DNA from 3 places in the Ensifer sp. R1-3 genome. Region 2 is predicted to be linked to each of the others. Evidence: predicted binding sites of a transcription regulator. Region 2 holds the regulator's gene; each other region holds the start of a gene.
What was found. Region 2 encodes HrcA, which represses chaperone genes, less so after heat shock. Its sites were predicted from a motif close to GTTAGCACTCNCNNNNNGNGAGTGCTAAC; they were not measured.

Region 1 (2,271 bases), on a different replicon from region 2:
GGGTGCAGGTGCTGAAGTGTTACGCCCGGCGGGCTTTGCGGGCCGCATAGCGGCGGTCGCGTTCGGCCTTGCGGGCCGCCTCGTCGGCGACGACACGCGAGACCCGATTGGCAATTTCTGCCTGGCGGGCTTCGGCTTCAGCCCTTTGCTCGGCCTCGGCAGCAGCGGCCAACGCAGCGGCTTCTGCAAGGATTCGCTCGTTCTCGGCTGTCTTCAGCGCTTCGCGCTCGGCGCGACGGGCATCCCTGGCACGGTTGGCCGCTTCGCGTGCAGCCAGTTTCTCCTGCATTTCAGGGTCGGTCGGTTTAGGAGCGGATGCAAATTTTGTCAGAAGCTGGCGCTTTGCATCTGCCGCGGCATTGCGTCGTTCGGCAAAGCCGTTGTCGTTCGGGTGTCTCAATCGTTGTTCCTTTGATATCGTTTGGTCGCGAAGATTGCCTTAACGGAAAAAGGCCAGACATTCGCCTGGCCTCTTCGAACCTCTTGCCGCGATGCCAGTACATCCGTGGTCATCAGCGGCGAAAAAGCGTCAGGCAGCGCGGAGCTGGCCTGCGGACATCTTGCCCGACTTGTTGTCGCGCTCGAGCTCGAAGCCGAGCTTCTGACCTTCGACGATCGAATTCATGCCGGCGCGTTCAACAGCAGAGATGTGAACGAACACATCGGCGCTGCCGTCGTCGGGCTGAATGAAGCCGAAGCCCTTAGTGGAATTGAACCATTTAACTGTGCCAGTGGTCATAACGAACCCTTTTTTAGCAACATAGATCACCGCTGGGCGACGCACAGCGGGGTTTCGACTTTTGAGAGAGGGAAGTTCGTCAAGAGACGCGCAAAGCGCAGCAAAACAAATATCGGCAAACAAAGTATCGATGCCCTCTCATAGACGAGAGCGGCGGCCACGTCAACTTTTTGTTTTCAGAAAAGTCCGATACCACCTTTGATAGAGAAATTCCAGCAGTCGCGTTTCCGTCGATGCCGGTGCACCGCGGCAAACGAGCCGAGTATTCCGTTGCGCCTGTACATCTTTCAATTAACGAACACCCGATGCTTTTGGCAATAAGAAAGGTGAATTCAGGTACGTCATAATATCTCTAGTAGATTTACCGGTTATGAATTTGCGCAAATTGCAGACACTGATTTCAAGCCATATTTAGCTTCGAAATAATATTTCTTAGCACTCCTATTAATCGATTGCCGTCGATGCTATTTAGGAGTTGCAGCCGCCCTATACGCCGGTCGCAGAAAGAATCCCATGACATTTCGCCCGCTCCTCGACCGCGTCGTCATCCGGCGCGCCGAAGGTAACGTCAAATCCAAGGGCGGGATCATCATCCCCGACACCGCCAAAGAAAAGCCCCAAGAGGGCGAAGTGGTCGCCGTCGGTCCCGGCTCCCGCGACGATAGCGGAAAGCTGATCCCGCTCGACGTCAAGATCGGCGACACGATCCTGTTCGGTAAATGGGCCGGAACAGAGGTCAAGATCGATGGCGAAGACCTACTGATCATGAAGGAATCCGACATCATGGGCATCGTCGCGAACACCGCCCCGACCGCCGCCAATGCTGCCTGATCCGTCGAATTCCGATCCCTTATCTCAAGCCCGAACTGGCCAAAGACAATGCCCGCCAAACAAATCATCTTCTCCACTGACGCCCGCGACCGCCTGCTTCGCGGCGTGGAATTGCTCAACAATGCCGTCAAGGTGACGCTCGGCCCCAAGGGCCGCAATGTCGTCATCGACAAGTCCTATGGCGCTCCACGCATCACCAAGGACGGCGTCTCCGTCGCCAAGGAAATCGAGCTTGAAGACAAGTTCGAAAATATGGGTGCGCAGATGGTCCGCGAGGTAGCCTCAAAGACCAATGATCTTGCCGGCGACGGCACCACGACGGCTACCGTGCTCGCCGCGTCCATCTTTCGCGAAGGTGCCAAGCTCGTATCGGTGGGCATGAACCCAATGGACCTGAAGCGCGGTATCGACCTTGGCGTTGCCGCCGTCCTCGCGGAAATCAAGATACGCGCCACGAAGGTCATCTCGTCGAGCGAGATCGCGCAGGTCGGCACGATTGCCGCCAATGGCGACGCCAGCGTCGGCGAGATGATCGCAAGGGCGATGGAGAGGGTTGGCAACGAGGGGGTGATTACCGTCGAAGAAGCCAGGACGGCCGATACCGAACTCGACGTCGTCGAGGGCATGCAGTTCGACCGCGGTTATCTCTCGCCGTATTTCGTGACCAATGCCGAGAAGATGCGCGTGGAACTGGAGGATCC
Region 2 (2,271 bases):
CATCCAGCGCGCGGCGCAGGTTATCGGAGACCGCCAGCATGTCGCGCGCGAAGCCCGCGACGGAATAGGACTTCGCGTCCTTGACATCACGTTCGGTGCGCCGGCGCAGATTGTCCATCTCCGCAGCAAGGCGAAGATATTTGTCGCGCAGTTCCGCACTCTCGGCCCTGGCAAGCTCAAGCGGATCCGGCGCGGTCGTGGAAGCATCCGCCTCCGGCTTTTCCGCGGCTTGCGGCTCAGCGGCTGTTTCGAATTCTTCAGGCGCCGCGGCCTCGGGTCCGTTCTTGTTCGTTTCGTCGGTCATGACGTTCTCCGAATTTCTGTCTTTTGCTGTGTTCGGCATCATCAAACCAGCGGAAGTCGCTTTGCTTGAACGTACTGTTGCCTGGATTTGAAGCCCGATATCGATGTTTGGGCCCAAAAAATCAAGGGTCGATTGCTTCATCGATCAAAAGGATTCGCTCAGCGCGACAGCCGCGACATGAGCTGGGCGGTGTAATCGACCATGGGAACGATGCGGGAATAGTTGAGCCGGGTCGGCCCGATTACACCGACCGCGCCGACGATGCGGTCGTCGCTGTCGCGGTAGGGAGCGACGATCAGCGAGGAACCGGAAAGCGAAAACAGCTTGTTTTCGGAACCGATGAAGATGCGCACGCCCGGGCCGCTCTCGGCGAGGTTGAGGATCTCGATCAGGCTGTCCTTCTTTTCGAGGTCATCGAAGAGCATACGCAGCCGCTCGATGTCGTCCGTCCCTTCCAATCCTTCGAGCAGATTGGCGCGGCCCCTGACGATCAGCCGCGCCGGCTGGCCGTCGCCCTCGCTTCCGGACCAGATCGCCAGCCCACGCTCGACCAGGTCCTGCGAGAGCGCGTCGAGCTCGCCGCGCACCGTCTCCTTGACCTTTTCCAGTTGCGTCCGCAATTCGGGAATCGTCTGACCGGCAAGGTGAGCGTTGACGAAGTTCGCCGCTTCGGTGAGCTGGGCGCTGGTGATCCCGGCGGGCAGCTCGATGATGCGGTTCTCCACCTGATCGTGCTCGCCGACGAGCACCGCCAGCGCCTTGGTCGGCGCCAGCCGGATAAACTCGACATGCTTGAGGACGGGATCGCTCTTGGTGGTGATTACGAGACCTGCGCCGCGCGACATGCCGGACAGCATCTGGCTCGCCTCGGTAAGAAGGTTTTCGACCGACCTGTCCCGATTTCCCGGGTGAACCTGCCTTTCGATCGAGGCGCGTTCCTCCGGCGAGAGATTGCCCACCTGCATGAAGGCGTCCACGAAGAAGCGCAGGCCCAGCTGCGTCGGAAGCCGGCCGGCGCTGACATGGGGGGAATAGATCAGGCCCAGATCCTCGAGATCGCTCATCACGTTGCGAACCGAGGCCGGCGACAGCGACACCGGCAACAGCCGCGAGAGATTGCGCGAGCCCAGCGGCTCCCCGCTTTCCAGATAGCTCTCGACAATGCGGCGGAAGATCTCGCCGGAGCGCTCGTCCAGCGCCGATGCGATCCCCTTCGTTCCAGGGTTGCGCAGTACCATGTCACTCCGTGATCAGTATTCTGTGTCCGGAAAGAATATAGTGATCCGCGCGGGGAATGGCAAAAGGGAAAAATCACTGCGAAGCTTCGACATCAAGCGGTTCCCTTTGCCTACGCCATGATCTAGAAGGCTCACGAAAGCGCCGCGCGTCTTCAGACGCGCAAAGGCCGCTGGAGCACTTTGAATTCTGCATGTTCTTGTCCTTGAACCGAACAGGACCCAAGGAAGCATGCAGTCGGGATCGACAGGAGTTGACGATGCGGCCATCCGGTAGAAAAACCGACCAAATGCGCAAGGTCTCGTTCGAGCGCAGTTTCTCCAAGCATGCGGAAGGATCCTGCCTGGTACGCTTCGGCGACACGCATGTTCTGTGCACCGCGAGCCTGGAGGAAAAAGTTCCGGCTTGGCTGCGCAACGGCGGCAAAGGCTGGATCACCGCGGAATATGGCATGCTGCCGCGGGCGACCGGCGAGCGCATGAGGCGCGAGGCGGCGACCGGCAAGCAGAGCGGCCGCACGCAGGAGATCCAGAGGCTGATCGGGCGGTCGCTCAGAGCCGTCGTCGATCTTCCGGCGCTCGGCGAACGTCAGATCTCGATCGACTGCGACGTGATTCAGGCCGACGGCGGCACGCGCACCGCGTCGATCACCGGCGCCTGGATCGCCCTCCACGACTGTTTGAAGTGGATGGAAGCGCGCAACATGGTCAAGCTGGAGAAGGTCTTGAAAG
Region 3 (2,271 bases), on a different replicon from region 2:
CGCTTTCACCGCTGCCACCTTCAGTCCGCCGCGCAGTCTGTTGACCACCAAGGTGGCCAGTGCCTCGCCTTCAACGTCCTCCGCTATAATCAGAAGCGGCTTACCGGACTGCACAACGGACTCGAGTACCGGAAGCATCGCCTGCAGGTTGGACAACTTCTTCTCGTGGATGAGCACATAGGGTTCTTCGAGCTCTACGCGCATCTTTTCCTGATTGGTGATGAAGTACGGCGAAAGATATCCGCGGTCGAATTGCATGCCCTCCACGACCTCGAGCTCGGTCTCGGCGGTCTTGGCCTCCTCGACGGTGATCACGCCTTCGTTTCCCACCTTCTCCATCGCCTGGGCAAGAAAGCGCCCGATCTCGGTGTCGCCATTCGCCGAAATGGTGCCGACCTGGGCGATTTCGTCGTTTCGGGTGACTTTTCTGGCTTTGCTCCGCAGTTCTTCAACGATGGCGTCGACGGCTTTGTCTATGCCCCGTTTGAGATCCATCGGGTTCATGCCGGAGGCAACCGCTTTCGCACCTTCCCTCACGATGGCCTGTGCCAGAACCGTGGCGGTCGTGGTGCCGTCGCCGGCTATATCACTGGTTTTCGAGGCCACTTCGCGCACCATCTGGGCGCCCATATTCTCGAACTTGTCCTCAAGCTCGATTTCCTTCGCAACCGTAACCCCATCCTTGGTAATCCTTGGAGCGCCAAACGATTTGTCGAGCACCACGTTGCGTCCCTTCGGGCCGAGCGTGACCTTGACGGCATTCGCAAGGATATCGACGCCGCGCAGCATCTTCTCACGAGCATCGGAATGGAATCTCACTTCTTTGACAGCCATTTTCCTACTCCCTCAGTAAATGGTCCTTCCCATCGGCGCGCTCATGCGGCCGTCCTGGCTTGCGCTTCGGCCTCGACCACGCCCATGACATCCGATTCCTTCATGATCAGTAAGTCCTCGCCGTCGAGCCGGATTTCCGTGCCGGACCACTTTCCAAACAGGATACGGTCGCCGATTTTCACGTCGAGCGGCCGCAGCTGACCGCTGTCGTCGCGCGCGCCGGGGCCGACGGCGATGACCTCGCCCTCCTGCGGTTTTTCCTTTGCGGTGTCGGGAATAATGATGCCGCCGGCGGTCTTTTCCTCGGCTTCGATGCGGCGGACCAGAATACGGTCGTGCAACGGACGGAACGTCATGTCGTCCTCCCTTTAGAGCAGCTTGTTTCAAGGGGTCCTCCGCGCCGCATCCGAAGCGAATCCGACGCGGGGCGCGCGACCTTTTGGGCGCGCGCAATCGATCTGGTCTTTGCTTTTTCGGGTTTCAAGAGGACAGCGAAAAATTTTAGCACTCGACCTTCTGGAGTGCTATCGAGCTGGAATGCAAAGGCTGTTTAGCGCGGCACTCGGGATGCCGTTCCGGATTGACGCCTTCAGGGTCGTCGCTGCTCGGGACGTTTCTCTCGTGCAGGAAGGTTGCACTTGAAGAAGATGCCAGGGCCAGCCACCCCTGCGGGGATGAGCCAGAAGCAGCCCCTCCGGCTCACCCGTATCAACGTGTCTATTGGTCGTTTATCGCGATGCGTTTGACTTTCGATTGACCCTGTTCCCCTCCCCTTTGGGCGCTGCCCGCATTGAGCGAAGATTGTCAGAAAGACACCGCCGCCAACCTGCCGCTAGGCCGGACGACGGCCCGGGACTGGATCGAGATCCTCGTCCGCCCATCTCCGGTAGTCGCAGCAGTTCTGCAGTCGGCAGATATGGCACATCGTCGACTAACTCATACCCGGCCTCGTTTAGCTCGCGGACAGGCGAAGGCCGGAGTTTCAAGTCGCCAGTTTCGTGTCCCGGGCATGAAGGACAGACTAGGCCGCCACGCGCAATTGCTTACACGCGGGGCATGTACTTGCCGGACTTTGGTCCGGTTCATCGATTGGAAAGGCACAACGCCGAGCGACACCATTGAGGAATATCGGAGTCACCGGTGCGGCATCCTCGTCAGCCGCTCGAGTGAGTGGCGCCTCAGAGCTACATATTTGCCCTCCACGCAGCTCCGAGGCGTCACCGCCTTACCGTGGGATTGCCGATGCGAGAAAGAAGAGACTTCGATTATGACCTTCTTAGCCGAGAACCTGAGCATCTCGCAAAAAGCTTTGCACAGGCTCATGGAAGAACGGCTCTCGACCGCTAAGCCGACGGTCAGACGATGGGGCCTAGATGCGCATCTGTCTGGTCAGCGTATCGGGGCTAGATGAGTGTTGGGCCCGCGACGACTCTTTGC

Region 1: the regulator HrcA is predicted to act here: its motif matches at 1,171-1,199, upstream of M1D43_RS25535 (co-chaperone GroES).
Region 3: the regulator HrcA is predicted to act here: its motif matches at 1,335-1,363, upstream of groES (co-chaperone GroES).

What each region holds. Positions count from the first base shown of each region.
Region 1 covers NZ_CP096517.1:123,653-125,923, reverse strand. Annotated here, with positions in the region: gene M1D43_RS25545 (DUF6481 family protein) at 20-400, opposite strand; gene M1D43_RS25540 (cold-shock protein) at 530-739, opposite strand; gene M1D43_RS25535 (co-chaperone GroES) at 1,253-1,570, shown strand; gene groL (chaperonin GroEL) at 1,619-2,271, shown strand, end outside.
Region 2 covers NZ_CP096515.1:2,414,241-2,416,511, forward strand. Annotated here, with positions in the region: gene grpE (nucleotide exchange factor GrpE) at 1-304, opposite strand, end outside; gene hrcA (heat-inducible transcriptional repressor HrcA) at 463-1,542, opposite strand; gene rph (ribonuclease PH) at 1,800-2,271, shown strand, end outside.
Region 3 covers NZ_CP096517.1:357,317-359,587, reverse strand. Annotated here, with positions in the region: gene groL (chaperonin GroEL) at 1-834, opposite strand, end outside; gene groES (co-chaperone GroES) at 876-1,190, opposite strand.